Phragmitibacter flavus: one gene and its partner. The protein of the gene in region 1 interacts with the protein of each later gene in a pairwise test. Links are inferred from orthologs where the notes say so. Each region holds a gene or a part of one and is shown in the gene's direction. Other genes may lie near its edges. The genes, in order: dprA and recA.

Region 1 (15,793 bases):
AGTCGACTCTAGCGTCGGCGGTAAAACCGGCGTCAACACCCCCGAAGGCAAAAACCTCATTGGCACCTTTTCCCAACCCGCCCTTGTCCTCGCCGACACCGCCACCCTCGCCACCCTGCCTCCCCGCGAATACCGCGAAGGATTCGCCGAGATCATCAAACACGCCGCCATTCGCGACGCCGCCATGTTTGACCTCATCACCAAAACCGCCACCGACTCAACACTGCTCCCCGACCTCATCGCCCGTAACGTCGCCATCAAAGCCCGCATCGTCGAAGCCGACGAACACGAACTCAACGGCACCCGCGCCCTCCTCAACTTCGGCCACACCCTTGGTCATGCCATCGAAGCCACCGCCGGCTACGGTCAACTCTTCCACGGCGAAGCCATCTCCCTCGGCATGATCGCCGCCACCCACCTCAGCGTCCAGCACAGCGGACTCCCCCTCAGCGACGCCGAAGAAATCTTCGCCCTCCTCAAACTCTACCAACTCCCCACCCAACTCCCTTCCTCGCTGCTCACGGACCCCATCTTGAAACACATGCAGCACGACAAAAAATTCAGCGAAGGTCAAATACGCTTCGTCCTCCTGCGCGACCTCGGCGAAGCCTTCCTCACCAAAGACCTCACCCTGGCCCACCTCACCAGCGCCCTGGAACACCTGCGCAGCTAAAATTTAGCCTTTAGCCTTCATCCTTTATCCTTTCCCCCGAAATGACCTCCACCCACGCCCGGCTCGCCCTCAATCTTCTCCCAAAAATCGGGCCCATCCGCGTCCAGCGCCTCCTCGAAGTCTTCGGCACCCCCGAAGACATCCTCCGCGCCAAAGCCAGCGACATCCAGCAAATCGATGGCTTCGGCAACGACCTCGCCAGCACCATCGCCCACTGGAAAAAGCACATCGATCTCGACCGCGAACTGCGCCGCATCCAGGAAGAGAATCTCACCCTTGTCACCCCCGAAGATTCCGTCTATCCCGACCTCCTCAGCGAGATCCACGATCCCCCGCTTCTCCTCTACGTCCGTGGCCAGATCACCGAACGCGACCGCCACGCCGTCTCCATCGTTGGCGTCCGCAACGCCACCGCCTACGGACTTGCCACCGCCAAAAAACTCGCCTTCCAACTCGCCCAAGCTGGCTACACCATCATCAGCGGCCTCGCCCGTGGCATCGACACCGCCGCCCACGAAGGTGCCCTCGCCGCCAAAGGCCGCACCATCGCCGTCATCGGATCCGGCCACGCCAAACTCTACCCGCCCGAAAACGCCGCCCTCGCCGAACGCATCGCCGAAAGCGGGGCCGTCGTCAGCGAATATCCCGTCGACTACCCTCCCGACAAAACCACCTTCCCACAGCGAAATCGCATCGTCAGCGGCTGGAGTTCCGGCACCATTGTCGTCGAAGCCGCCCTGCGCAGCGGCTCTCTCATCACCGCCAATCAAGCCATGGACCAGGGCCGCACCGTCTTCGCCGTCCCCGGCAACATTGACCGCCCCTCCTCCCACGGCTGCAACCATCTCATCCAACAAGGAGCCAAACTCGTCCAGGATGCCTCCGACATCCTTGAAGAATTCAACGTCCTGCCCCTGAACATCATCAGCAGCGCCGACGCCCCCCATGGCGGTCACCGACCCGACCTCAGCGAACAGGAAGCCGTCGTCCACAGCGCCCTCAGCACCGATGAACTCCACATCAACGAGATCGCTCTCGCCACCAACCTCCCCATCGGCACCGTCAGCACCACCCTCATGAAACTCGAAATGAAAAGCCTCGTCCGCGCCCTCCCCGGCAAGTTTTATGTCAGGCTGGTTTAGGCTGAGGCGAGCTCCAACGCCCGCTTCATCCGCTCAATGATCACCTCTTCCGGCTCCAACCCGGTCGAAAACCGGATCAACGACCGGTCTACCCCACAGCTCTCCGCCCACTCCAGCTCATCATAATGAGCCAGCAACGTATAAGGACACGCCAGCGAATAATTCGTCCCCAAGCTCGGCCCTTTGCAGAACTCCATCGCATCATAAACCGAAGGCGTTTTGCTGCGATCCTTCAGCACAAACGAAAGCAAACTTCCGTGCCCGCCATCCGCACGCTGCAGATGGTCATACACCCCGCTCTCATCGGCGATGCTGTGATACACCTTATCCACCGCAGGATGCTCACTTAAAAATTCATACAGTGCCACGCTGTTGCGGCTCATCGTCTTCACCCGTTGCACAAAATCTCGCGAGTTGACCTCCAAGGCCACCGCATCCCCACGCCAAAGTGAATGATCCGCATTCGCCTGCAAAAACGCGGTGAAGTCATCGTGAAACGGCGAATCTCCATTCACGATCACACACCCCGCCAGCACATCCCCCATACCAGAGAACGCCTTCGTCAAACTCGTCGTCACCACGTCCGCCAGCAAAAACGCATCAATGTTCACGCACGTCGCCACCGTATCGTCCACGATCAGCGGCACGTCCTTCTCCTCGACAAAAAGCATCTCCACCACCTTGCGCAAATCCACGCATTTCATCAGCGGATTGCTTGGCACCTCCGCAAAAATTCCCGCCAGCGGTTCCCCTTTCACGATCTCCCGCAGACGCTCAAAATCGTCCTCATCGTTGAACGGCAAAAAGTGCGCTCCGCTGCCGAACTGCTCCTGCAGCTTCAACACATCCACATACGGAAAATCCAGCTGCACCGTTTTTCTTCCCGGCAACAGCGCCGTCAGCATCCGATGCACCGCATAATTCGCCGCCATTCCCGAAGGAAACAGAAACACATCCTCCGGCCTCTGACCCGTGATCCCCGCCAGTCGCTCCTTGATTGTCCTCTGCGCCGCCTCCCCCTCTTCAAACGTCACCGCACTCCCTGATCCCCCAATCCCCGCAGCCGCCTCCGCCTGCCGCGCGCTCACCAACTCTCCACAAAACCGCCAGAACCGCCGCGCCACGTCATACACTTCTTTAGGAAAAACCAAAACCCCCAACTTTTCCGGTCCCCACTCCAGCACCCGCGCCTGCACCCCGGCATGCTTGCGCACATAATCCGATCCTCGTTGCGCATGCACTTCCCTCGGAAAAACCAAAACCTTCTCCCCTGAGCCCGCGCATTCCTTCTCCACCAAATCCATCAACCCCTGCACCAAAGGCGGCACAAAAAAGCGCGGGTATCCACTCTGAAACTTCGACACCACCGCGGGATCTTTTTCCTCATAACCGATCACATGTTCCCACAAAGGCAGGCACACCGAAACTCCGTAGGGAGTTGGCGGAATCGGCAGTCCCAAATCTTCCGCCCGGCACAAAGGATCAACGAACAAATCGCGCATGAGGACCCTCATTCTGCCTCAAATCCCACCGCATGCAAATTCGATCATTTCTTCTCCTCGTCCTCGTTCTCCTACTCGTCCTCCTACTCCCCACACCAAACTCCAAGTCTTTGCAGATCCACCGATTCACCCGAGTCATGTTCCCGCCCTTGACCGCTTCATTCGCAACGCTCTGCCATCAGGAGAGGAGGAGTAAGAGTAAGAGTAGGAGGACGATTCCCCCCTCACTCACTCTCCAGCAGCGACTCAACCAACGCCGAGCCATCCGTCTCGCCGTGCATCACCTCACCGATCACCGGTATATTCAGCGACTCCTCGAGAATCATCCGGTGCGTGATCGACGCCGGATGACGTTCATCGGCCACATGATTCAAAATGATCCCCGCACAGGTCAACCCGCGCGAATGAATCGATCGCGCCGTCAAAATCGTGTGGTTCAACGCCCCCAGCTTGCTGTTCACCACAATCAGCACCGGCAAACCCAGCCGACGCGCAAAATCCGCCACCGTCACCCTCGGCGCCAACGGCACCTCCCAGCCGCCCACCCCCTCCACCAGCACATGCCTATACTCCCCGGCCAGCTCGCGGAAATCCGCATGCAAAGCGTCCAGATCCAGCTTGCGATTTTCAATCAAAGCTCCCGTGTAAGGCGACGCCGGCGTCTTCAAATAAACCGGATTCACCTTGTCCATCGTCATCCCCGGTGCACCCGCTGCCAGCAGCGCCTTGGCATCCTCCCGACTCCCACACGCAAACGGCTTGAACCCCACCGCAGGTCTCCCCGCCTGATTCAACGCCTTCAACAAAAGCGAAACCACATGAGTCTTTCCCACGTCAGAATCCGTGCCCGTCACAAACCAATGCATGCCCCTCCATAATCGGATAACTCCACTCCGGCAACCCGCAAAACGTAGAAGGTCCGTCCCGGGCCTTTCATCTATCCTCCAAGGCCCGGGACGGGCCTTCTACTTTCCCGCCACTTGCAATACCGATCACCCCGCGCTAAATCCCCATCGTGCATCAACCTGCTGCCACCATCATCATCATTACCAAGCTCTCCTGGCTAAAGTCCGGCGGACGGCAGTCGATGTTTGGTTGATGATACCCCTGAAATTTCTCAACCCTCTCATTCTTTCACCTACCCGCCCGCCCGCCACCACCAGCGCGCGGGTTTTTTGTTTTTTATGTCCCTGTCCCTCCGCACCTCCCTCATCACCTTCGCGATCGTCGCCACGAGCTCCCTTTTCTTCTGCTCCAAAGCGATCTTCGTCAAACTTGCCTACCGATACGACCTCGACGCCGTCACCGTCCTCGCCCTGCGCATGGCCATCGCCCTGCCCTTTTTCCTCATCGGCGGCTACCTCAACTCGCGCTCCCGCAAAAACGACACCGTGCCGCTCACCGGAAAAGACTGGCTCCACCTCGCCGCCCTCGGCTTCTGCGGCTGGTATCTCTCCTCCGTGGTCAACTTCATCGGACTCCAGCACGTCAGCGTCAGCCTTGAACGCATGATCCTTTACACCTACCCCTCGCTGGTCGTCATCGGCTCCGTGCTGTTCCTAGGCAAACCCATGCGCGCCCGCATCATCATCGCCATGCTCGTTTCCTACCTCGGCATCGTCATCGCTTATCAAGCCGAAGCCACCAGCCATCTCGGCCAAAACAACAACACCCTGCTCGGTGCCACCCTCATCTTCATCAGCGCCGTCACCTACGCCATCTTTGTCCTCCTCAGCGGACAGATGGTCAAACGCATCGGCCCCACGCGCTTCACCTCCTGCGTCGTCGGCTTCTCCGCCGTCTTCGTGCTCATCCACTTCGCCCTCACCCATCCGATCTCCGCCCTCACCAACCTTCCGCCCGGTGCCTACGGCTGCGGAGTGCTCCTCGCCATCCTCGGCACCGTCATCCCCTCCTACCTCTTCGGCATCGGCATCCAACGCGCCGGTTCTCAAGCCTTCGCCATCATCGGCATGATCGGTCCCCTCGGCACCGTCGTTCTCGCTTGGTTCCTCCTCGGCGAAACCATCAACCCCATCCAGGTCCTCGGTCTCCTCCTCACCCTCGCAGGCGGCGTCGCCGTCAGCTTGGTGAAATCATAAAATTCATCCTTTCGCCTTCATCCTTTATCCTTGTGAAGCCCCCCACCACTCCGTCAACGTCGCCAAATCTCCCTTCGTCGCCGCAATCGCCTTCTCGAGATACCCCTCCTCCTTTACCGACCCCTTCAAATATTCCACGTGCAGCGACACCGGTCCGGTCCACTTCAACTTCTTCAACTCCTCCACATACCCCTTGCCGACCACCCCATCCTTGAGCGGGCAATCCTGAAACTTTCCGCCCTCCATCGGCTTGAAATTTTTGAAGTAATACGCCCCCACATTTTCCTTCACCAACGCCAGCTCCAGCGGCCACGATTTCCCCCCTTCAATCATCGCATGCATGATGTCGAAAGCGAACGACATCTGCTCCACCGGATACTCCCGCAACACTCCATAAGCATCCCACACCGGTGCCCCAAAATACTCCTTGCCCGAGTGATTCTGATACATCGCCCCAATGCCAATCTCCTTGCTCAACGCCGCCAGATCCTTGATCGCCGGCTTCCATTCCTCCACCTGATCCCAGATCGGTTTCTTCAAATCATACCGGAAATAATTCATCCGGTAATGCATCACCCCCAGCGCCTTCGCCGTGCGCAACACCTTTTCCGTGTGCTGCTCCTCATTCACTGCATTGATCCCCGTCGTCAGCATCGTCAACGTCAGCCCGCGATCCTTCAACACCGCCGCCAGCTTCGGCAAATCCTCCTCCACCCGTTCCGGCTCCACATGCCCGCCCTTGCGCACCGGTGCATCCACACCCTTCACGCCCGTCGCCACAATCGCATCCGCCAGCCGCTCAAAATCCAACCCCTGAAAATGTTTCGTAAACACCGACACCATCGGCATCTCACCCGCTCCTTCGCCCTCAGCCGCCCGAACTCCCTCGACTCCGCCCAAAAGCGCCCCACCCGTCGCCAAAACCGAACGCCCCAAAAACCCACGCCGCGAAAAATTCTTCGTCATCATATTCATCACTCAAACACAACGCCCCCAATCCCGTCAATCTCGCCAGCAATTCATCAACCACAGCAGGACACCGACAGATCAATCAGAGCGAAACTATTCGTGTAAATTTGTGTCCATTCGTGGTTCCCTGAGTTTTAATCACGAATGGACACAAATTCACACGAATCCTAACCACAGCATCTAAGAATATCTGTGTTCATCTGTGTCCATCTGTGGTTAAAAAGAAAACCCCTGTTTGTCCACCCACCCCCAAACCCCCATGAATCTCAGAATCCACGACCTCCCCGAAAACGACCGTCCCCGCGAACGCCTTCTTGAACTCGGTGCCCGCACCCTCACCAACGCCGAACTCCTCGCCATCTTCATCAACACCGGAGCCAAAGGCGAAAACGCCATCCAGATGGCCCAGCGTCTCCTCCAGCAATACCGGACCCTCCGCCACCTCTCCACCCGCAGCGGCAAGGAACTCGTCCAACAATTTCGCGGACTCGGCCCCGCCAAAGCCGCCCACATCGCCGCCGCCTTCGAACTCGGCCGCCGCGCCTCACAGGAAGAAGTCCGCGAGCAACCCATGGACAACCCCGCCCTCATCCATCAATACCTCGGCGGCGACATGGCCCGACTCGGACACGAAACCGTGCGCATCCTGCTGCTCAACACCCGCATGCATCTCACTCACGATGAAGTCATCTTCCAGGGTTCCCTCAGCGAAAGCACCGCCCATCCCCGCGAAATCCTCCGACCCGCCATCGTCCACCGCGCCCACGCTTTTATCCTCGCCCACAACCATCCCAGCGGCGACCCCACTCCGAGCGAAGCCGACCGACGATTTACCCGCCGACTCAACGCCGCCGCCGAACTCCTGCAAATCAACTTCGCCGACCACCTCATCATCGGCGCCCCCCGCAACGGCGCCCCGCCTTACTTCTCGTTCCGCCAAGCCGGCATGATCTGATTCCCACCAATCGATCAACCACAGACGGACACCGATAAACACCGATAGCTTCCCAATATCTATCTGAGAAAATCTGTGTCCATCTGTGTCCACCTGTGGTTAAAAAGCAAGACTCCCTTCCCATTTCGCATTCCGACTTCCAAAATGCCCATTCATCCCAGCGCCCTAATTTCCGACGAAGCCCAGATTGACCCCACCGCCGATATCGGCCCCTACGTCATCATCGAAGGCCCCGTCCGCATCGCCGCAAATTGCCGCATCGCCGCCCACGCCCAGATCATTGGCGACACCCACCTCAGCGAAAACACCCTCATCGGTCGCGCCGCCATCATCGGCGAAAACCCCCAGGACATCGGCTTCGATCCCAACACCCCCAGCGGCGTCCGCATCGGCAAAAACAACACCATCCGCGAACACGTTACCATCCACCGCGGCTCCAAACCTGACAGTCATACCACCCTCGGCGACGGCAACTTCCTCATGGCCACCAGCCACCTCGGACACGACGTCATCCTCGGCGACAAAAACATCATCGCCAACGCCGTCCTCCTCGCCGGTCACGTCCAAGTCGGCAACGGCACCTTCATCGGCGGCGGCGCCGTGTTCCATCAATTCCTGCGCATCGGCGACGGCTGCGTCATCCAAGGCAACGGCAGCTTCAGCAAAGACATCCCCCACTTCTGCGCTGCTCAACGCATCAACCGCGTCACCGGCCTCAACGTCATTGGCCTCCGCCGCGCCGGCTTCAGTCCCGACGACCGAAAATCCCTAAAGGCCCTCTTCGATCTTATCTACCGTCAGGGCCACAACCTCACCCAAGCCCTCACCGCCGCCCGCCAACAAACCTGGCCCGAGCACGCCGAAAAATTCCTCCAGTTCCTCGAGGCCCACAGCAAAAAAGGCATCTGCCGCCTCAGTCAAGATTCCAGCGACGAAGAATAACTCTTCCTCCTGCTCCTACTCTTACTCCTACTCCCCTCGCCAACCATCGCCAACGCCGGTTGGCTCCGCGACACCTCGCGACATCTAGCAGAATCATCTCGTCCTCGTCCTCCTACTCGAACTCGTCCTCGATTTTCAGGAAACACCAGCAAGAGCCCTCCTCACCCCCCGTTCTACTCCCATGTCCGCTTCCAATCGCAGCCTCATCGCCCTCCTTCTCACCCTAGTCGCCGCCCCTCTCCTCGCCGCCGACTTCAAACTCGCCCCCTCATCCAACGGCCACCTCGACATCCTGCAGGACAACAAAATCGTCGCCCGCTACATGCACGGCTTCGACCCCGCAAAACTCACCGACACCTACAAACCTTATCTCCATATCTTCGATCCCGAAGGCGAAGCCCCCATCACCAAAGGCCCCGGCGGCGACTTCCCGCATCACCGCGCCATCTTCCTCGGCTGGAACAAAATCCTCGTCAATGGCAAAAGCTACGACCGCTGGCACATGAAAGGCGGCAATCAGATCCACCAGAAATTCACCGGCGAAAAAGCCTCAACTGACGGAGCCACCTTCACCTCCACCATCCAATGGGAAGGCGAACCCGGCGCCACCATCCTCGAAGAATCCCGCACCATCAGCGTGCTGCCTTCCACCGCCCCCTTCTACGCCACCGTCGACCTCACCTCCACCCTCATCGCCAAAGCAGGCGACACCGTCCTCGATGGCGACCCCGAACACGCCGGCCTCCAATACCGCCCCGCCCAGGAAGTCGACCGCAGCAAAACCTCCTACCTCTACCCCATCGAAAAAGCCAATCCCCAGAAAGACCTCGATTACCCCTGGTTCGCCCAGACCTACAGTTATCGCGGCAACGACTACACCGTCATCTATCTCAATCACCCCGAAAACCCCAAAGGCGCCCGCACCTCCGCCTATCGCGACTACGGCCGCTTCGGCACCTTCTACAAAACCGACATCAAGCACAACGAAACCGCCACCATCAAAGTTCGCTTCCACATTTCCCAAGGCCCGATGCCCAGCGCCGAAGCCATCCAAAACCTCTGGAACGCCTACACCGGCAAAAGCGAACCCACCCCAGCCACCACCCTCAAATCCGCCGCCGCCAAGAAATAGCGCGCATCCAAACCCGACCCAACCCAACCCGCGAGGCGCAAAACCTTTTTCCTCCCGCCATGCCCTCGGCCCAAGCAATCTTCAAGCGCCGCACGGTTCTCAAAGCAGGCTTGAGCTCACTGGCCCTAGTCAACCTCGGACGCCCCACTTCGTCTCGAGCCGTCAACCCGTCCGACAACATCGCCGAAGCGGCGCATCAGGAAATCTGGCGACGATTCATCGACTCACGATTCGACACCATGCTACACTACGCGGGCCTCAATGGCGAAGTCATCCTGCCCACCCGCGAAGAATGTCTGGCCGCCAAACCCAATGGCCTGAGCTGGTCGACCCCGATTGAAGACGGGCCATTCTTTGGTGGTTTGTATCTCGACGGCCTGTGCAATCGCTGGCGAGCCAAGCGCGACGAAGAATCCGCCAATAAGGCCCATCGCATCGCCACCGGGTTGATGAAACTCGCCTCGCTAAGTCCCACGCCCGGATTTGTGCCGCGCGGCATCGGTGCCGATGGCCAGTCCTGTTATCCCGCCAGTTCCGAAGACCAGGTGTTTCCCTGGTTCTACGGCCTGTGGTGTTACTGGCGCAGCGGACTGATGTCAGAAGCGGATCGCCCCAAACTGGTTGCCCTGTTGCGTGATACCGTGATCGCCCTTGAAAGTCATCAATGGCGTGTCCCTTGCATCCGTCCGGACTTTGGTTATCGCGGCACCTTCACCCGCGCCACGGCCCACGACGCCGCCCGCTTTTTGCTGCTGCTTCGCGCCATGCATGAAATGACCGGCGAGGTTCAATGGCTTGAACAATATCAATCGCGCATGATCGAGAAGATCGGCAAACAAGGTCAAACCCGTCTCCAAGTTTGCGCCAGCGGACTAGAATACGGTGGCCACAACGGCAGCGAAACCTATCTCTGGACGCACTCCATGTCGCAAGCCTCCCTGCGCGCCCTCGCCGATCTGGAAACCGATGCCGAAACACGCAACGCCTACACCACCGGCCTGCGAGTGTCCGCCGAACGTGCCGCCCCCCACCTCGAACGAGCCAGCAAGTATGACCCTTTGGCGCGATCCAACTTCGACATCGACTGGCGCTTTTTGAACGCCTCATGGAAACCCCAGAAAAACAGCGAAGAAGCCATCGCTCTGGGTCGCAGTCAGTTGCCCCTGTGGGCCAGTCACAACCCGCGCAGTCCCTACGAAGACGACACCGCGCGCGAACCCCTGTTTGCCGCCTGGATCATCGCACTGGCAGGCGAAAAAACGCACGACCAACCACCACTCGAGTCCATGCTCAAGCGCTACGATTGGTCAAGCATGCATACCGCCAGCATGTTCATCGTCATCAACCTCCAATTTGAGTCCCACCGCGGCACATCCCCAACCCAATAATCTCGACCCAGTTTTGGAGTGCGGGGCTCAGCACCGCTTTGGATGCTCCTCCAAAAAATCTGCTTGCTCCCAGCATGACCCAGCCGGTCGCTTCCTAACGTCGCATCGTCGTGCTCGCCTCCCGAAATGTCCGAAAGCTCAACATCGCGGCGGTCATGGAGGTGTTTATCCCGGTCAGTGGTCATTCGATGCATCATCCACTTTTTTCCACGCGGCGGAGTCCAGGCTTTGAACCAAAACAGGTTTTCTCACCAGCAATTCGAGTTTTTGAGCGAGATCGCCAACAATGCTAGCAACCATATCCATGGGCAGCGTTCCTTCAAAAATCACGGACAATCGTGAGCCTTCCTCCTTGTAGCGCACAACGACCCCCTGCACATCAATTCGAGTCCCATTAAAATCGTCACCTCGACGACTGTAATCATCCTCATCCCAATCGAAGGGTCCGTCTTCATCATGGACCTCACTCTCTTCCTCCTCTCTCACTTCCGGGAGGTCCCGATAAGGCACGGGCGGATGATACAGGTGGCGGATGATCTCCAGATCCGGAACAAATCCTTTTTGATAAAGCTCCGCTGCAGCTTCCTTGGCGTAGCGGTTGCATTTACCAAACCGATTTTGAAAGTCCTCCCAAATAGACCCCGGAACAAGTTCCTCCAGCGACACCTCGGCACTGGCAGGCATGCCGTGTCCACATTCGACGGCCCAGGGGAGGCTTCGTAGATTGAACAACCCCAAATCCCTGAGTTCGCTGGACGACAACACGTAGGTTTCCCAAGGCTTCGCACTGAGCCGCCGCCACTGCAACGTCTTCAAATCCAGCGACCACTCATCGGGATTTTCTCGAAATCCTTCACCCTTTTCTGCTACAGGGACCGTTATGCCTCCCATGATGGTGATGGTGTGGCCGTCATCACTCAATGCCGCAACGTGATCGTGCAACCAGCCTGGCTGGTCACCATGAGTCTCGATCAAACGCATCGACCAGGTTTCCAGATTCAACTCCGCCACTTGAGCAGGCTTTTCCGTTTTGCTCTCCAAATAACCGTTGTTACCGATGATGATAATTCGGTCGCCCACCAGCGTGGCGGTGTGGAAGTCCGTAGGCGGAAACACGTTTTCAGGGTATCCGTAGAGGTCAAGCGAACCATCAGGATGTTGCACGGTGACGTCATTGTAGATTTTGAAATCCGGGTCATAAAAATCCTCATGCTCGCCGGCAATCATCACCACGCGTCCGTCCGGCAATAACGTGACGGACTGACCAAAACGGGCAAAACACCATGCGGGTCCGGGCTTGCTTTCATCCCATGGCGAGGGAAAACCAAAACGCTCGCGGGCGTTGTAAGCATGCATGCGGGTGCGCACCAACCACTCCCACAGTGGATTGTTCATGCGCTGCGGATTGGTCTCGCCAAAACGAGGCGACCACCATTTTGCAACGACCTCTGGCGTGATTGCCGAAGCATCCAGCCGGTCCGGTTTGTAGCGCTTGGGACGTTTGGCAGGCTTCATCTTTCCATTATCTGAGAGCACGTGGGCGAACGCCAACCTGAAAATGGCTCGCATCGACGATTACGCACTCGTCCATGTCGGAATCAGACTTTCTTCGAATGGCTGCAAAGGCTCGGGACCAGCCTTCTGCTTTGTTTTGCTTGGCGGGAAGCGCAATTTCCGATAGCCTCAGATTGCCTAAATGCGCTTCACAAAAAATACTGCCCTCGGGATCTCTGCGATCCTGCTGCTGTTGCTGATCACAACAGCCGGCTTTCTTTTGTGGCAACATCAGGATCAATCGGCTCCCTCACCGGACCTTGCAACCTCCGCACCGCAAGCACCCGCCCCATGGCAGCTGAGCCAGTCCACCGCCCGCCCGCCATCCTCTGAACCGGCAGCCTCCCCCTCCTTTCCTGCACCTCCATCCGGTGTCAATCCGCCCCCCAATTCCCAGAACCTTCCCCCAGAAATTCGCTCCGGTAAAATCATCGCGACCACCCTTTCCTCCCCCGCCCCGACCGGCCAACGTCGCCGCACCTCCGTCTACCAGACCGATTTCAAATACCCGCTGCTGCGCACTGAAGAACAATTCACCACCGCACCTGACGGCAGCGAAACCCTCCTCAAACGCCGCACCATGGTGGCCGACCACCTCAAGGTCCGCCTGCGCAACGGCTTCAACGAAACCCAACTGCAAACCTGGCTGGCCGGACACAATTTATCTATTCGCCGCCGCATTCCCAACACCCCTTTCTATCTGGTCGCCCTCCCCAACAGCGACTTCGCCACCTACGACCGCGCCCTGCAAATTCTCGGCGACCGCACTGGCCCTACCGCTTACGGCGAACCCGACTACATCGTCGGCATCAACCAATCTCCCACTGCCCCCAGCGACTCCCGCTTCGCCGAACAATGGCCGCTGCGCAATACTGGTCAAACGGGTGGCGTCTCTGGCGCCGACATCAACGTCCTCCCTGCCTGGACCACCAGCACCGGCAGCGAATCCGTCATTGTTGCCGTGCTCGACACCGGCATCGACACCACCCATCCCGACCTCGTCGCCAACCTGTGGATCAACCCCGACGAGATCGCCGGTGATGGCATCGACAACGACAACAATGGCTACGTCGACGACCTCCATGGTTTCAACTTCGTCACCAGCAACGGCGCTCCCACCGACGGACACGGCCACGGCACCCACACCGCCGGCACCGTTGGTGCCACCGGCAACAACGACATCGGCATCAGCGGCGTTGCCCAAAACGTCAAAATCATGGCGCTCAAATTCCTCTCTGACAGCGGCAGCGGCACCGATTCCGACGCCATTGAAGGCCTTGCTTATGCCACCGCCAATGGAGCCATGCTGACCTCCAACTCCTGGGGCGGAGGCGACTATTCCCAGGCCCTCGAAGAAATCATCCAGGAAGCTGCCGCCGCCGATGTCGGTTGTGTCATCGCCGCTGGCAACGACGGCACCAACAACGACATCATTCCCGTTTATCCCGCCAACTACGACTCGCCCAACAACATCATCGTTGTTGCCGCCACCGACAGCAGCGACATGCTCGCCTGGTTCTCCTGCTACGGCAAAAACACCGTCCACCTCGCCGCCCCGGGTGTTGAAGTTCTCTCCACCCTGCCCGGCGGTGGATACGGCCTCAACAGCGGCACCTCCATGGCCACCCCTCACGTGTCCGGAGCTGCCGCCCTGATGCGCGCCGCCAATCCCGACATGAGCTTCGCCGCCATCAAAACCGCCCTCATTGCCCAGGCCCGTCCGGTCGCGTCCCTCGATCCAAAAATCATCAGTGGCGGTGTCCTCAATGTCGGCGAAAGCATCCCCCTCGCCGTTGCACCGTATCCCGTCATGACCGCCAGCGACATCGACGACTCCGGCACTGTCGAAGGCACCCTAGGCAACAACGACGGCATCCTCAGCCCCGGTGAAACGGCCGCCGTCACGCTGACCATTCGCAATCTTGGCGGTCCTCCTGCGGAAGCCATTACCGGCAGCATTGCCCTGAACACGGCCAGCCCTCTCATTACCCTGACCAACGACACCGCCACTTTCGGCACCATCAACAACGGGGCCACCGCTCAAAACACCGCCACGCCTTATCTCATTAGCATCGACTCCACCCACCCCACTCCCGCCGATATCCCCCTCACGCTGACGCTCACTGACGACGAAAATCGCACCTGGACCCACGACCTCGTCCTGCACCTCTATACCACCTCCACCGTCAGCGGAAGAGTCACCCAGCTTGACGGCACCACCCCCATCGCCAACGCCACCATCACCCTCGCAGGCATCGTGCCCGTCACCACCACCACCAACGCCGAGGGCGACTACACCGCCACCGCCGTCGACGGCACCTATACCGTCACCGCGACTGCCACCAACTACATCCCTTCCGAGCCGCAATCCGTCACCGTCCCGCCCACGGTCACCAACATCAACTTCTCCCTCGGCTTCTCCAGCCTCAGCGTCACCCCCCTGCAACTCGCCGCCACTCTTCAGGAAGACACCACCACCACGCAACCCCTGTCCCTCACCAACCACGGCGACCAGTCCCTGACCTGGCAATTGCTCGAACTCGCCCAAGCCACGACTCCACCCGCCGAACCGCCGCCCACGGTCACTTCCGCAACCTCACTTCTCGCCAGCCATTTCTCTTCTCCCACTTCCAACACCAACCAACCGCGCACGATTGAAGAAGGCCCCGCCAGTCCGATGCGCGTTCCGTCAACCCCCCGAACCCTCAACAACGATACCGCCACCATCAGCACCCTACCGTTTTTTGACGGATTCGAAGACGGCACTTATGACCTCTGGTTTGATGGATTCAGTGACGAAGCCACCCGCGAAGTCGTCACCGACCACGTCGCCGTCGGCAACCACAGCTTCCATTTCCGACTCGATGGAGCCGACGATCACCTCAGCGGCATCCATCAGGAATTCGACTTTGGCACCCGCCCCGGTTACGCCTCTTTCCGACTGCGCACCTCCGCCCGCGACCAGGCTTCGGGCTACTTCGTCCTCGGCGACGTCGCCGGCGGTTATCTCGTCGACTTCATCTGGTTCTTCGCCAACACCAACGGCCGCTTCTACATCAACGACGACGTCGGTGGCAATCAGCTCATCGCCTACGAACCCGAGCGCTGGTATCACATCGAATTCCGCAACATCGACTGGACCACCCGCACCTTCGACTACGCTGTCGACGGCATCGTCATCCAGACCGGCATCCCCTTCCGCAACGGCACCGCCGCCAACGAATGCGCCTACGCTTTTGTCTACAACTATCACAGCGGCGTCGACACCTGGTGGGACAACATCACCATCTCCAGCGACGCCCTCGACTGGCTCACGATCTCGCCCAACTCCGGAACCCTTGCCCCTGGGAGCAGCACCGACCTCACCGCCACCTTCGACGCCACCAATATCACCGCCGGCATCCATCAAGGCACGCTTCGTCTACTCACCAACG
Region 2 (16,020 bases), on another replicon or contig:
GTCGATAACGCAACGCCTCCAAAAATCCACGTGGGCCCTCAAGATCAAACGGCACCTCCGGGATCAACACAAAGTCCACATTGCTCCCCGCCAGCGCCGCATAACACGCAATGAATCCCGAATCCCGCCCCATCAACTTCACCAAGCCCACCCCGTTCACCGCCCCCGTCGATTCCACATAAGCACAAGTCACCGCCTGCACCGCCGCAGCAAAAGCCGTCTCAAACCCAAAGCTCTTGTCCAAAAACATGATGTCGTTGTCAATCGTCTTGGGAATCCCCACCACCGCCTTCTTCAGCCCTCTGCGTTCGATCTCCTTGGTGATCTGCGAAGCTCCCCGCAAGGAACCATCCCCACCGATCACAAACAATATGTCCACCCCCATGTCCTCCAGCGTGTCCACCATGTCCCCGACATCTTGCTGACCACGCGAACTTCCCAAAAACGTCCCGCCAAAATGATGTGCCTGTGCCACCGAAGCCGGCCTCAACACAAACGGCGTGTGCCCATAGCGCTGCACCATCCCCTCGTATCCATAACGAAAACCATACACCTTGTTGATGCCATATTGATTATGACACTGGTTCACAATCCCCCGGATGATGTCGTTCAATCCAGGACACAACCCGCCACAAGTCACAATCCCCACCGTTGTCCGCGAAGGATCAAAATACAGCCTCTCCCGCGGCCCTGCCACCTCAAAACTTACCGGACTCGACTCCTCCTCTTCCTCCAGCTGCGATGTCGAAGTCTCATGCCTAAACAGAATCCGGTCTTCATCATCTTTGAAAGGCGCCTCAACCGAGCCAATATGATGCAACGGTGTGGGGAAAAGACACGGACCTAAGGATTGAATGTGAGTATCCACAAGAAAGTTGAGGGTATTGAAAATCTAAGCGAGCAACGCACCTTCCATCAAAGCACAACCAGTGCCAGCCAATATCTCTGCTCTCGACCATAAAAATCGACACTTCGCAACGTAACCATCACTCGCCCCCTCCCTCTTCCCCTTTCGTCCCGCCCCATCATGCTCCGGCCTCTTGCCATCTCATTCCTCCTTCCTCTGGCCATGCATGCCGCCTCCACCGTCGACGCGGTGCAGCACTCCCTCACCGATTCCATCATCCCCCTGCTCGAAAAAACCTGCATCGACTGCCACGACGCCGACCTCGCCAAAGGTGACATCGACCTCGAAAAACTCTTCACCCCCGGCAAAGACCGGCTCGACATCCGCTTCTGGCTGAAAGTCCGCGAACAACTCCGTGCCGGCACCATGCCACCCGCCAGCAAGCCCCCTATTCCCGAATCCGACAAAACAGCCGTCCTCTCCTGGATCAAGCAGAACGAACAAGCCCTGCTCAACGCCCCCATCGGCAGTCCCGGACCCGCGCGCACCCGCCGCCTCAACCGCGAGGAATACAGCAACACCATGCGTGACCTCTTCGGCATCAAGAGCCGGCCCGGCGACCAGTTCCCCACCGACGGCTCCGGCGGCGAAGGATTCAACAACAACGCCGACACCCTCAGCATCTCCCCTCTCCTCGTCGAAAAACACTTCCTCGCTGCCGGAGAAATCATCGACGAAGTCTGGTCCGATCCCCCACTTCGCAGCCGTCTCCTCGCCCCCGTTTACAGCGACAAACTCCCCGGCGACCTCGGTGCCGACCTTGCCCTACGCCCCTTCCTTCTCCGAGCCCTTCGCCAAATCCCCAGCGAAGACACCGTCCAAAAACACCTCAACATCCTGCGTGCCGCCCTCAACCGAGGAGCCAATTGGGACGAAGCCATGCAGGCCATGTTCAAATCCGTCCTCATCTCCCCTCGTTTCCTCTTCCTCGAAGAAGCCCCCGCCCCCAAAGACAATAACCAACCCCGCCAGCTCAACCACTTCGAAATCGCCACCCGCCTCTCCTACTTCCTCTGGTCCACCACCCCCGACGACGAACTTCTCAGCCTCGCCATCACGCAAAAACTCCACGACCCGGCCATCCTCACCGCCCAAACCCGACGACTCCTCGCCCATCCCAACGCCAAAGCCTTCGTCAAAAACTTCGCCGGTCAATGGCTCCGCTTCGAGGACATCCACGACAAGGCCAATCCCGACCGACGCAAATTCCCCGAGTTCAATCGCAAAATCCGCCAGGCCCTCTACGACGAAATCTTCCACTACACCGAAAACATCCTCCTCAAAAACGGCAACGTCCTCGACCTCCTCGACAGCAACTACACCTACCTCAACCAAACCCTCGCCAGCCACTACGGCATCCCCAACGTTCAAGGCGAAGAATTCCGTCAGGTGAAATTCACCGACACCAAACGCGGCGGACTCACCACCATGGGCGGCTTCCTCGCCGTCAACTCCTACCCCCAGCGCACCAGCCCCGTGCTTCGTGGCAAATGGGTCCTCGAACAACTCATGGGCACCTCCCCACCCCCGCCTCCACCCGACGTCGGCGGCCTCCCCGAAGACGATCGTAAACTCAAAAACGGCACCCTCCGCCAGCGGCTTGAAGCCCACCGATCCAAACCCGCCTGCATCGGCTGTCACGTCCGGCTTGATCCCCCCGGCTTCGCTCTTGAAAACTTCAGCCCCACCGGCCAATGGCGCGAAAATGAAAACGGCAAACCCCTCGACACCACCGGCACCATGCCCGGCAACCGTCCCTTCACCACCCCCGCCGAATTCCGTCAAATTCTCATGCAGGACAAGGATCTCTTCATCCGCAGCCTAACCACCCGACTGCTCGGATATGCCCTCGACCGAGGCCTCGAAGTCAGCGATCAGCCCGCCCTCCTGCGCCTCGAAAAAACCTTGCGCGACAGCAACCATCACATCGAACCCCTCATCATCGCCATCACCCAAAGCCACCCCTTCCTCTGGCGCAGATGAATGAAGACAATTCGCCCTTGGAAAAAGAGCGCCCCAACCATCCTATCAGGATTCCGCCTTTAGCCTTTAGCCTTTAGCCTTTAGCTAAAACCTCAGTCCCCCCGGCCTGCGCCGCCACACCGACGGACTCACCCCCGTCTGCTGCTTGAACCACCTCGCGAAATAATTCGCATCCAGAATCCCCACCTTCGCCCCCACCTCCTGCACCGGGCGTTTGTCCTCCAACATCGCCACCGCACGCTTCAATCGCACCCGCGAGCGCAACTGCCCCAACGTCAGTCCACACTCCGTGCGCAGAAGCCGGTTTAAATGATCCTGCTGATACCCCGTCATCTCCGCGATCTCCTTCAAATCGACTTCCGGACCGTCCTTCGTCTCCAGCAACCGCTCCACTCGTTTGCTCAAAGAGAAATGTTTCGCCGCCCCAAACCGGTTCACCGCCGTCAGCCATCCAATCGACTTCAGCGCCATGTCCAAGACATCCAGCACCACCGCCCCCACCCGCAAACTCATCTCGCGCTTCTCAATCTGCGGATGCCGGAACAGCGTGCTCATCCGCGCCTTCGTCTCCGCCAGCTGCTCCGCCGTCAACTGATCACACACATGCGAGGTCCCCCGTCCTCCCTCCATCACCACATCCATCACCAGACACAACGGCGGCCTGCCTCGCGACTGCTCGAATGCATGCTCCACCCCTTTCGCCACATGAATCACCGTCCCGGGCCGCGCCGGATACAGCGCCCCATCCACGCGTTGTTGACCTTTGCCCATTAAATACACCAGAATCTGGTCATGCTCATGCGCATGCGACGTCCATCTCGCCTCCGGCACATGCCGGTTCATGCGCAGCCGCAACACCTGCAAATTCGGCAGCGACAACTGCAAATCCTGAATCAACAACGGACGATAATTTTTCATAACAGTCCCACTCCCCGACACAAAGTCGATAAAGTGCTACCCGCAACCCCAATCTTCTAACCGTCACCCATTATATCTAAATCACCGTCATTCTTAGTCTTTATCCTTTAGCCTTCATCCTTTCGACATCATGCTCGCCCTCCACACCATGACCACCAAACCCTGGACGCTCGACGACTGCGCCAGGCACTACCCGCCCGCCGGAGTGCAAGGCATCACCGTCTGGCGTCAGCACCTTGAAGGGCACATCCCCCAACACGCAGGCGACCGGCTACGCGACGCCGGACTCGACATCATCAGCCTCTGTCGCGGCGGTTTCTTCCCCGCGCCCACCGCCGCCGAACGCCAGCTTGCCATCGACGATAACCTCCTCGCCATCGAACAAGCCCATGGACTCGGCACCCCCATGATCGTCCTCGTCTGCGGTGCCCATCCCGGCGTCCCCCTCCCCGAAGCCCGGCAACAAATCGCCGACGGCATCGCCGCCATCCTCCCCGTCGCCCAACAAGCCGGTATCAAACTCGCCATCGAACCCCTCCATCCCATGTATGCCGGCGACCGCTCCGCCATCAACACCCTGGCCCAGGCCAACGCCGTCATCGACCAACTCCACTCCCCAAAAAACCTCGGTATCGCCCTCGACGTCTACCACGTCTGGTGGGACGAAACCCTCCAATCGCAAATCGAGCTCACCGCAAAACACGACCGCCTCTACGCCTTCCACATTTGCGACTGGAAGACCCCCACCCTCGATCTCCTCAACGACCGCGGCCTCATGGGCGAAGGCTGCATCCCCATCATGCAAATCAAAACCTGGGTCAACCAAACCGGCTTCACGGGCCCCGACGAGGTCGAAATCTTCTCCACCCATTACTGGTCCATCGACCAGCACGACTACCTCAAAAAGATCACCCAATCCTACCAGCAACTTACCACCATGTGATTCAGAAGCTGGGGAGCACACGCATCTTGCGTGTCGTTCTTCGCATCCTGCGAAGAACCCGAGCGTCTCCAAGTCAATTAGGTATCCAACCACTTCCCCGTCCTCCCCAGCAACTACCAGCCACTCTCAACTCTCAACTCTCAACTCTCAACTCTCAACTCATCTCACCATGACCCAAACCATCGGCATCATCCTCAACGGCGTCACCGGACGCATGGGCACCAACCAGCACCTCATCCGCTCCATCCTCGCCATCATCGAGCAAGGCGGCGTCAAGGTCAGCAATGATCTCACCATCATGCCCGACCCGATCCTCACCGGGCGCAACCCTGAAAAACTCGCCGCCCTTGCCAAACGCACCGGCGTCTCCAAATGGTCCACCGACCTCCCCGCCACCCTCGCTGACCCGCAATACTCAATCTTCTTCGACGCCTCTGGAACCCTGCAACGCGCTGGCTTCGTTGAACAAGCCGCCGCCGCCGGCAAAGCCATCTACTGCGAAAAACCCACCGCCGTCGAAACTGCGGAAGCCCTCCGCCTCGCCCAAGTCTGCGAAGACGCCGGTGTCAAAAACGGCGTCGTCCAGGACAAACTCTGGCTCCCCGGCATCCGCAAATTCCGCGTCCTGCGCGACCAGGGCTTCTTCGGCAAAATTCTCTCCGTGCGCGGGGAATTCGGCTACTGGGTCTTCAGCGGCGAGCACGAAGACCAACCCGCCCAACGCCCCTCCTGGAACTACCGCACTGAAGACGGCGGCGGCATCATCATCGACATGCTCTGCCACTGGCGCTACGTCATCGACAACCTCTTCGGCAACGTCACCGCCGTCAGTTGCCTCGGTGCCACCCACATCCCCCAACGTCGCGACGAATCCGGCGAAACCTACCCCGCCACCTCCGACGACGCCTGCTACGCCACTTTTGAAACCGATACCGGCGTCATCTGCCAGTTCAACTCATCCTGGACCACCCGCGTTCGTCGCGACGACCTCTTCACCATGCATGTCGACGGCACCCACGGCTCCGCCGTCGTCAGCCTGCGCAAGTGCTGGGTCCAAAGTCTCGGCAGCACCCCCCGCCCCACCTGGAACCCCGACATCGAACAACCCATCAACTTCTTCACCGGCTGGCAGGAAGTCCCCGATGCCCTCCCCACCTACGACAACGCCTTCAAAATCCAGTGGGAGATGTTCCTCAAACACGTCGCCACCGACGCCCCCTTCCCCTACACCCTGCGCGAAGGTGCCAAAGGCGTCCAGCTGGCCGAGGCCGGTCTCCAATCCTGGGCCGACCGCAAATGGGTAAGCATCAATCCGCTCTAAATCTTCCAAGGAGCACTTCCGGCCACCAAACTCACCAATCCAATTTCGCCAGACACTTGGCCCACCAACCAATCCTTGGTGGGACCATTCAATCGTGCATGGCACCAACCCATCCAACTGCCATGCCGCATTTTCCTTGACCCCTCCCCTCCGACCCATCACCTTCATCCCCCGATGACCAATCAACAACGCGCGACCCTCTACCACGAGTTCGCCAAGCTTCTCGCCGCCGGCCTTCACGCCGACCGCAGCATTGACCTCCTCCTCGAACAACGTCCTGCCGCCCCCGTCAAGAAATTCCTCCGCGGCATCCAAAAAGGCCTCGAACAACACCTTGGATTTACCGAATCCATCGCCAAATACAACGCCTCCACCGTCAGCAAACTCGAGACCAGCCTGCTCTCGGCCGGCGAACATGGCGGCCGCCTCGAAAACGCCTGCGAACACCTCGCCCGCTACTTCGAACTCCGCCAAAAAAGCATCGACAAAGTCCTCGGTGCCCTCATCTACCCAATCATTCTCCTCCACCTCGGCCTAATTCTTCCCGACTTCATCACCTACTTCTCCGGCACTCCCATTCAGCAAATCGTCCCCCACCTTATCGTCCGCCTCATCATTCTCTGGGGCTTCCTCGCCGCCATCGCAATCCTCTGGGAACAAGGAGCCAAGGCCGCCACCAACTCCACCAGCGCCGACAGCCTCATTGGCATGATTCCCCTCATCGGCTCCATCAACCGCCACTGGGCCCTCGCCCGCTTCTGCCAGGTCTTCCACACCGGACTCCTCGCCGCGCTCAACATCAGCGAAACCCTCAAGCTTGCGGGAGCCGCCTCTCAAAGCGCCCTCCTCAACCAAGGTGCCACCAAAGCCGCCAAGGAAGTCGTCGCTGGAAAACCCCTTACCGAGGCCCTCAAATCTGGCAACGCCTTCCCCCGCTCCTTCCTCAACGCCGTGAACACCGCCGAAACCACCGGCACCCTCGACACTGAAATGGGCCGCTGGGCACAGATCGAAGGCGACCTCGCCGCCCGCTCGCAGGACCGGGCCGCCGAGTGGCTGCCGCGCATCTTCTACGTCATCGTCGTCCTCTACATCGCCAGCCGCATCATCGGCATCTTCCAGGGACTTTATGGCGAGGGCAGCGCCATCAATGAATTGCTCAACGCCTACTGATGTGCCATTGCTGACCCGACATTTTCAAACATTCGAAAAACCTTATTGCAATTCACTGTTCACTGGAACACATTGAGCCTAACTTAACTTAATTACTCACCGACTACCCCACACGAATCATGGCACGCGCTCCTAAAGAACCCACTACGACCACCGACACCGCCACCTCCAAGATCGCCGACGCGCGTTCCCGCAACCTCGACGCCGCCATCCAACAGATCCAAAAGGACTTCGGCGAAGGCTCCATCCTGCGCATGGACGAAAGCTCCCGCGTCGATGTCAGCATCATCCCCACCGGCAACTTGCTTATCGATCAGGCCCTCGGCATTGGAGGTTTTCCCCGCGGTCGTATCGTCGAGGTCTACGGTCCCGAATCCTCCGGTAAAACCACGATGACATTGACCGTCATCGCCCAAGCTCAAAAAGCCGGTGGCCTCGCCGCCTTCATCGACGTCGAACACGCCCTTGACCCCACCTACGCCCAGACTCTCGGCGTCAAAATGGAGGAACTCCTCGTCTCCCAGCCCAGTAGTGGTGAAGAGGCCCTGCGCATCTGTGAAACCCTCGTCCGCTCCAATGCCCTCGACGTCATTGTCATCGACTCCGTTGCCGCCCTCGTCACCCGTCAAGAACTCGACGGCGAAATCGGCGACGCCACCGTCGGTGCCCAGGCCCGTCTGATGAGCGCCGCCCTCAGAAAGCTCACCTCCATCATCAGCAAAGCCCGCACCTGCTGCATCTTCACCAACCAGATCCGCGAAAAAGTCGGCGTCATGTTCGGCAACCCCGAAACCACCCCCGGCGGCAAGGCACTGAAATTCTACTCCAGCATGCGCATCGACATCCGCCGCATCGGAGCCATCAAATCCAGCGATGGCACCACCACCGGCAACCGCACCAAGGTCAAAATCGTCAAAAATAAACTCGCGCCTCCCTACACCGAAGCCGAGTTCGACATCATGTATAACGAAGGCATCAGCGGCGTCGGATCCCTCCTCGACCTCGCCCTCGAAGCTGACATCCTGCAAAAACGCGGTTCCTGGATCAGCTACAAAGGCACCCAGCTTGCCCAAGGTCGCGACGCGTGCAAAGACGCGCTCAAAGCCGACCAAACGCTATACAACGAAATCGAAGTCGCGGTCAAAACTTACCTCGTTGACAAAAAAGCCGCCAAGGGTAGCAAAGCTGGCAAAGCAGCAGCCGCCGCCAGCGCCGCCCTTGCTTCCGGCGAAGACGAATAAACGAAAATCGATTTCTCAAAGATCGTCTCCCGGCGATCTCAGGATTTTTAGACCTCCCATCATCCGCTTGCCACCCGCGCAGGCGGATGATATTTTTTTGTGCATCAACCCTCCCTCATTCAACTCAAACACACCCCCTGATGAGCACTACATTCGAAGACCAAGACCTTGGTGGTGCCGAATTCACCAACAGCAACCTCAGCGCCGCCAAGTTCGACGATATCAATCTCGCCAACGCCCGATTTATCAACGTCAACCTATCCGCCGCGAATTTCGAAGACATCAATCTTTCCGGCACGGTTTTCAAGAACATCGACCTCACCAACGTCACCATTCAAGACGCCAATTACGAAGGCATGCGCATTGATGGCATTCTCGTCACCGAACTTCTCACAGCGCACGGAAAACGCCTTGCCTGAGTTCCATCGAGACAAAAGTCACTCTTTCGTTTTGTTACCAAGGATCGTTCAGGCCGAAGCCACAACGTCGAAAATACCATCACATCGCGTCACATCCAGCCTCGCCACTGATATACCCACGTTCCAATCACCTCATGGAACCAGTATTTATAAACGTTGAACCCATTGGCATGCGGCAAATGCAGCCAGCGAAAATCCCCGACATGGTTCACACTGCTCACGTAATTGCAGCGCACCGTCCCACCTAAAGACACCCCGGCTTTGACAAAGGTGCCTTCAGCCCTCGGCATGTGGAAGGCCGAAGTCACCAACAAAATCTTCGTCCACCCCCGCTCTTTCATCAAAGCCGAAACTTTCAGCGCCTCATCTCGTGTATTCGCACACACCCCCAGAGAAACCATTCCACTCGTTTCCAGGCCCATCAGCTCAAGGCCCTTCAAAACCCGATCCGCCTCCGAGTGCATCACCCCCGATTCCTTGTATCCACCCCCTCCAAGCACCAGCACCGGTGCCTTTTTCTGCGCATGCAACATCAACGCCGTGCTCAGTCGATCCGCCGAAGGATTCAAATGAAACCCCGTCGGCTCCACAAAAGAAGGCTCCGCCCCGCCTCCCAAACACACAATCGCATCCACCACCGGCCACTCCTTGTCCGGCATCTTGGGAACTCCCTCCAATCTCGCCATCAACAACGACGCCAACGGTGTGCAGGTCATCACCGAAAAAATCACCCAGGCCAATCCCGGCAGCCACAAATCCTGCCAGCGATGCCGCCACAGTCGCCACAGCAACCAACTTCCGAGCAAAACCCAAATCACTCCCAGCGGTTGCAACAGCGGAATCAACGTCTTCATCGAAATAACTTTTCGCCTTCTGCCATGGATAATCTTCGAACAAACGTTGTCTCAACTCCTCTTTTAGGGAATGAACTTCTTGCTGCTCAAGATCCGAAAACGGTAGAATGACTCCAGATTGCCCTCCTGCTCCCCTTCCTCTACCGGCTCCTCTTGTTCCTCGCCACCACCGCCTTCATCTCCCGACTCCGATCCTGATTCCTCCGGGACTTCCGCTGCGACAAGAGCGAAATCGGGCAACTCGGGATCATGCGGATCAAGGTAACGCTCAAACGTCACACTCCCACGACTCTCCGCCACCACCGCGTCCTTTTTCTCGACCCACTTCGCCCAATCTGCCGGGTCGTCTCCCCGCTGCCTCTTCAACGGCTCGAGCACCTGCACACAATAATGCACGGTGTAAGTGTTGGATTTCGTCGTCAGACGTGAATAAAGCCCGGCATACGGGCGCTCGCGAACATTGTCCCCCGTCAACGCATGTTCCGCCCAAAAAGTCGATGCACCACCGCCCTCGCCATCGCTCGGCGGCGTCGGTTCCGACTCATCAGGAACTTCCTCCGGCGTGAATTCAGACAACAGCCGCCCCTCCGGCACCAGATGCATTTCGCAGATCTCACTCGCCGTGCGGAAATACTGCCCTTCATCAAAGCGTCTCTGCCACTGAATCAAGGTCTCGTTCGCATCAATGGCAAAACGATAGTTGGCCTCCACTTCCCCCGCCCCTTTGTAAACCTCTGAAGCCTCAACCGGAATGGCCATTACCCGCTCGCTATGCAACAATGCCCGCAACGCCGTGGTGCGCTCGATGTAAGTGAACGGCATGATCTGATGATTCAAATTCACCTTTCCCGCCGTCGAAAAAGGCTCACTGATCGCATAAGGCTCCAACACCGGCATCCAGAACAGATCGAGCAACAAATGATCCGGCGGCGACTGCGCCCCCACATGCACCGGTTCTCCCGTCCCCGCAGGTCGAAACAATAACGTCTGCCACGGTTTGCCCGCTTTCACCCCGGTCGGCAACGAACCAAACATCACCGGCGAAGACACCTGACGGTTCGGCGAAAACAACCCAGGTGCTGCCAGATCCGCATTCTCTCCAGTGGCAAAAAACGGAATGTCGCCTTCAGATGCGCGAAGTCCGTTGCCTTCATCCGGTTTGTTGATGTAAGCCCCATCCATCTCCGCCCCCAGCCCGGTGTCCCAGTCGCCCGTCAGCGCCGGCTCCGATACTCCCACAGGAACATCGGGAATTACTCTCCTCTGCTGCGTAATTCCTGGCACCAGTCGCCCGTCCACGTCAGAAGCAAAAATGTGATGCTGCCCCGTCGAAGTCCCCAATGAATGCGCAAACCTCTTGCTCTGGTCATGATAAAACCGATGCGGCACAAACTGCCCCCGACTGGGCTCAAGCGGGTCCGCCCCCACCTCCGCCTGCGCCGCGATCAAGCGGTAGTCCCCGTGACGCGGCACCATCGTGCGCACCACATCCGGCTTACGAAACATGCCACCCGCGTAAAACTCAAACTCATCCAGCGTCGGCGCTGCGTTGCTGGCCAACTGCCCGGCAAAATTCAACCGACCCAAAAATTGGGGGGCGGGGGTGCCATTCGCACGTCTGGCACCACCATCCGCCGAAAACGTCCACCACGTCCGCGCCACTGTCGCAGTAGCAATTCCTTCCTCGGTCTCCTCTCCCGTTGTCCCCCCCTCCACCAATCTTGGCATCAAAAACGTCCCATTCTCAAACGGCACCTTGATCTTTTGAACGAGGAATTCATCTCCTTCCAATGACGACTCCGCCCCTGCATAAAGTGACACCTCAATCTCGCCACCTTCAAACTCCATGGTCGCCAGATCCTTGTCGGTAGTGCCCGGCGCTTCCACCACCGTGATCGGCACACTGACAAACGGATACACGTTGTCCACCGTCAATCCCCGATCTGCCGGCATCACTCCACGCGCAGGCAGCTTGCGCCCCTTCAGCAAAGCTTGAAATCCCCCTGCCCCGCCCCATGACCGTCCATGCGCCACCTCACCCGCCGCCAGCGTGTGCCGCATGGACGCATCCGCCGGAAAACCCAACGACTGACCATTCACCTTAAATTGTTCCAATCCGGTGATGCGGATCTGCATGTCCGGCCTCAATACGGGCCACCCCATCGAAGGCGAAAACAACTCCATCAACAGCAATGCCTCAATGCGTCGTTCTCCGGGAACCAATCGCTTTTCCAATGTTTGATTCTTCAAAATCGGAATGTTGGCGAAAATGTTGCTCTCCGCATCCGCCGGATCTCCGGTTGCCGTGGCGATAAACTGCAGCCCGATCTCCGACAACGTGTAAAACCGGCCCAACCCCATTCCGTCCCCAATTTTCAACGGCACTACCTGTCCATGCCCTGGCTCAACCTCGGATTCAGACACCCGCTCGCTGGTAAACTGACCTCCAGGAAGCAGACCATCATAAATATTGGTCGACCGGATATGATCCACCATCTGGGCCAAAATCTGATCACGGTCCGCCACATACTTGCCCGCAAATGTCCCCAACCGACCCGGCACCTCACGAGAAGTTAACTTCTGCAAATACGCGACCAGCTCCTGATTGCGCAACGACTCCAAAAAATCCGCCGTGGGATGATTCGAATTCTTCCTGGTGAAATGAAACCGCGCCTCCGCTCCCGTCTCCCCCATGCTCGAACAAAACGCCACCAATCGATCATACACACTCCGAAACTCATCGGTCTCCTCCTCTGCCAGCGGCCAAATCGCCACGCGCGGCCATCCGAACACATTCAGCTCCGAACCCCGGCTGTTCGTGCTCAACAAAAATCCCCGACCCGCAATCTCTCCCGCCGTTAAACCAGCTTGAACATCACGATTCTGATCAAACACCAACTCATCCACCGAGCCATACAACCGGTCCGCATCCCCAGCCAGTCGTTCCGTCTCCCAGACCGTCCCGCCTTCTGATCCACCCGCCTCAATTCTCGGAACAATGCCTCCAATCTCCTCCCTGCTCAGCTCTGGAAAAACCGCCCCCATGCTCGTCGTCGCCGGGTGCCCGGGATAACGCTGAAATTCATCCGGTGCCGGAGGAAAGCTCGCCAGCACCGCACGATCAAAACTCGACTCCGTCCTCGGCAAGTCATGATACGAACCCGGTGCATTCCCCCGCTCCCACTCATCCCCCGCCGCAGTATTGACGTTGATCTTGCACGTGTCATCATCCGTCCAGAACGCCACCCGACCCACAATCGGATTATCCTTGGAAGCCACCCCCGGCGGTCCTTCCAGCAAAACCTCATTGGCCGCCGCAGCAGCAGCACCCTCATCCTCGTCTCCCGACTCCTCTGCGCTTCCCGGCAGCGGACTCATCACCTGTCCATTTTTCAGAAGATACAACCATCGCACCGGCATCGGAGCTTCATTCTGAGGACTCACCGGGGCACCCACCACCTGCAAACCTTCAACCTCAACCCTTGGATCGAAGATCGGATACCGCAACTCCCCTTCCAAATCCGCCATCGGCAGATTCAGATCGCGATACAATCCCGGGTAATTCATCCAATCCGACGGCACCTCCGCCAGCACATCAAAAGGCACCTCATTCACTTCCTTCGTCATCTCCCGTGCCGAATAGAGCTTCACCAAACTATCCTTCGCTCCAAAAGTCCGGATCATTCCCGGTTGCGAAGCCCAGCCCACCTCCGGCCCCTGAGTGGTTGCCGACCTCACCTGTGCCATCACCAACCCCACCACACTGTCTTCCAGCAAACTCAACGACAGGATATGACTCGTGTTCCGCGAAGCCCTTTTTTCATTGGTCACATTGAGGAAAAAACCCAGCACCAAAAACATCACCAGCAAAAGCACAGTAATCACCAGCACCAGCGCCACACCCTTGCGTCGTCGTCGGTTCATGGTTTTGGGCAATAGAATTAAATTCATCGAGTCGGCGACATTCCAGCACACTACCCCGCCAAGATCAACCCCGCCACATCGAAACAAAGATTCGCACCCGGAAGCGACCCACGCTAACGTCACCCGCCGTCCATCCCGGTCCCGATGAAGCGCTGGCCTAACCTTCTCCAACCACTCAACAACCTTGCCCAACTGCTGTGGTGGAGCCTGCTCATCCTGCCCGTCGCCGTTCTCACCGGCTCCGCCAGCGCCCTCTTCCTCTGGTCCCTTGACCGGGTCACCCATATTCATTGGACCCACCCCCACCTCCTGTTCGCCCTTCCCATCGCCGGTGGCCTCGTTGGACTCCTCTACCATCATCTCGGCAAAAATTCCGATCGAGGAAACAACCTGCTCATCGACGAAATCCATCAACCCGGCGGCGGTGTCCCCGCCCGGATGGCTCCCCTCGTCCTCATTGCCACCCTCATCACCCACCTCTTCGGAGGCTCCGCCGGACGCGAAGGCACCGCCGTGCAAATGGGCGGAAGCCTCGCCGGACTCCTCAGCCGCATGTTCCGCGTTGGACCCGACACGCGCAGACTCATGCTCATGGGAGGCATCGCCGCAGGATTCGGCGCCGTCTTCGGCACCCCCCTCACGGGAGCCGTGTTCGCCATGGAAGTCCTGTTCATCGGCCGCATCCAATACGATGCCCTCATCCCCGTCCTCATCGCCAGCATCATCGGCGACGCCACCTGCACCGCCTGGGGCATCCACCACACGGTCTATCACCTCGAAGTCGCCCCCGATGCCGGACTTCGCGCCGCCTTCCATCCCCTTCTCCTCGCCAAAGTCGCCCTTGCCGCCATCCTTTTCGGACTCGCCGCCCGACTTTTCACCACCCTCACCCACGCCACCCAATCGCTTTTCGCCCGACGCATCGCCTATCCTCCCCTCCGACCCGTCATCGGCGGACTCCTCGTCATTGCCATGGTCTACCTGCTTGGCACCCGCGACTACCTCGGACTCGGCGTCGACAACCCCGACCCAAACGCCGTCTCGATCACCTCATCGTTCCAACCCGACGGTGCCCACACATGGTCTTGGCTTTGGAAAACCCTCTTCACCGCCGTCACCCTGGGCAGCGGATTCAAAGGCGGCGAAGTTACCCCCCTGTTTTACATTGGTGCCACCCTTGGTCACAGCCTCGGCCTCCTTCTTCAGGAACCCGTCGCCCTCTTTGCCTCCCTCGGATTCATCGCCGTCTTTGCCGGTGCCGCCAACACCCCCCTCGCCTGCACCCTCATGGGCATCGAACTCTTCGGCTCCCACTACGGCGTCTCCTTTGGCCTCGCCTGTTTCATCGCCTACCACTCCAGCGGCCCCACCGGCATCTACCATGCCCAACGCCTCGCCGTTCCCAAAAATAGAAGCTGAATTCACCGCTCGACTTCCTCCCGCGTCAGCACTCCGTCGCCATTCGCATCCAGCCGCTGAAAAAGTCCGGCAGGACCACTGAACTCCCCCTTCTTCACCGTGCCATCGCCGTCCTTGTCATCGCGACGCAACACCATCTCCCAGGGAATTCTTCGCCCTTCTCCACGGTTCATCGGCGGTGCCTCTCCCTCCTCCGCCACACTTTCCGTCGTCAACGCCACCACCTTCGTAGCGCCTTTCTTCAATCGCTCATCAAAAAAATCCACCACCAACTTCGCGATTTCCTCACTCCCAAACCCCGGCCTGCCATGCCCACCCCCTCGAATGGTATGCAATTGCGCACTCACTCCTGAATTCTTCAACGATTCGAACAACAACTCACTCTGATTCAACGGCACCGTTTTGTCTGCATCGCCATGCACCATTAAAAACGGCGGATCATCCTTGCTCACATAATTGATCGGATTTGCCCGCGCCGCCTTGTCCTTGTTCTCCAAAACTGCGCCCCCTAGCAACTTTGCCTCCGGCGACTCCACATTCGCAACCCTCTCATAACCCGGCGTCTTCACAAACACCTCAAAGTCCGTGGGCCCAAAATAATCACAGACCGCCTGCACCCGGCTCGACTGATCCAAATGAGCCCCCACATCAAACGCTTTCACATCGCCACTCGTCCCCATCAACGCCACCAGATGCCCGCCCGCTGAACTCCCCCACACCCCAAATCGCTTCGCATCCAAACCATACTCATCTGCGTGCGCCCTCAACCAACGAACCGCCGCCTTGCAATCCTCAATCTGCGCCGGAAACACCGCATGACCGCTCAACCGATAGTTGATGCTCGCCACCGCATATCCCTTCTCGACGTAACCCCCGCGCAACGGCGGACACCCCTCCTTCGAACCATTCTGCCAACCA

The links.
Region 2: the proteins of dprA (region 1) and recA interact in binary tests that used the Bacillus subtilis proteins (3 or more experiments, as listed by UniProt). The link is inferred for Phragmitibacter flavus from one-to-one orthologs.

Annotation. Positions count from the first base shown.
Region 1 is NZ_VAUV01000006.1:270,710-286,502, forward strand. The notes cover bases 1-2,764. They hold dprA (DNA-processing protein DprA), read left to right. Parts: upstream 1-714; coding sequence 715-1,815; downstream 1,816-2,764. Other genes in these bases: aroB (3-dehydroquinate synthase), read left to right, coding at 1-673; FEM03_RS09535 (PLP-dependent transferase), read right to left, coding at 1,812-2,764. Outside these bases: more of FEM03_RS09535, read right to left, coding at 2,765-3,317; bioD (dethiobiotin synthase), read right to left, coding at 3,542-4,183; FEM03_RS09545 (DMT family transporter), read left to right, coding at 4,502-5,419; FEM03_RS09550 (sugar phosphate isomerase/epimerase family protein), read right to left, coding at 5,444-6,388; RadC family protein, read left to right, coding at 6,648-7,343; lpxA (acyl-ACP--UDP-N-acetylglucosamine O-acyltransferase), read left to right, coding at 7,488-8,285; FEM03_RS09565 (DUF6807 family protein), read left to right, coding at 8,467-9,417; FEM03_RS09570 (hypothetical protein), read left to right, coding at 9,477-10,805; FEM03_RS09575 (NHL repeat-containing protein), read right to left, coding at 10,980-12,320; FEM03_RS09580 (S8 family serine peptidase), read left to right, coding at 12,502-15,793. UniProt on the Bacillus subtilis protein: Protein that helps load RecA onto ssDNA during transformation. Binds cooperatively to circular ssDNA, is able to bridge different segments of DNA. Favors the loading of RecA onto SsbA- or SsbB-coated ssDNA and formation of RecA-DNA filaments.
Region 2 is NZ_VAUV01000002.1:309,196-325,215, reverse strand. What follows is about bases 6,435-9,425. They hold recA (recombinase RecA), read left to right. Parts: upstream 6,435-7,364; coding sequence 7,365-8,486; downstream 8,487-9,425. Other genes in these bases: FEM03_RS03390 (YdcF family protein), read right to left, coding at 8,995-9,425; FEM03_RS03395 (pentapeptide repeat-containing protein), read left to right, coding at 8,627-8,905; FEM03_RS03405 (type II secretion system F family protein), read left to right, coding at 6,435-7,245. In the rest of the region: FEM03_RS03430 (ATP-dependent 6-phosphofructokinase), read right to left, coding at 1-868; FEM03_RS03425 (DUF1592 domain-containing protein), read left to right, coding at 1,028-2,890; FEM03_RS03420 (helix-turn-helix transcriptional regulator), read right to left, coding at 2,975-3,808; FEM03_RS03415 (sugar phosphate isomerase/epimerase family protein), read left to right, coding at 3,939-4,751; FEM03_RS03410 (Gfo/Idh/MocA family protein), read left to right, coding at 4,921-6,072; more of FEM03_RS03405, read left to right, coding at 6,247-6,434; more of FEM03_RS03390, read right to left, coding at 9,426-9,759; vccA (Verru_Chthon cassette protein A), read right to left, coding at 9,823-13,683; FEM03_RS03380 (voltage-gated chloride channel family protein), read left to right, coding at 13,828-15,102; FEM03_RS03375 (alpha/beta hydrolase), read right to left, coding at 15,105-16,020. UniProt on the Bacillus subtilis protein: Multifunctional protein involved in homologous recombination, DNA repair and competence.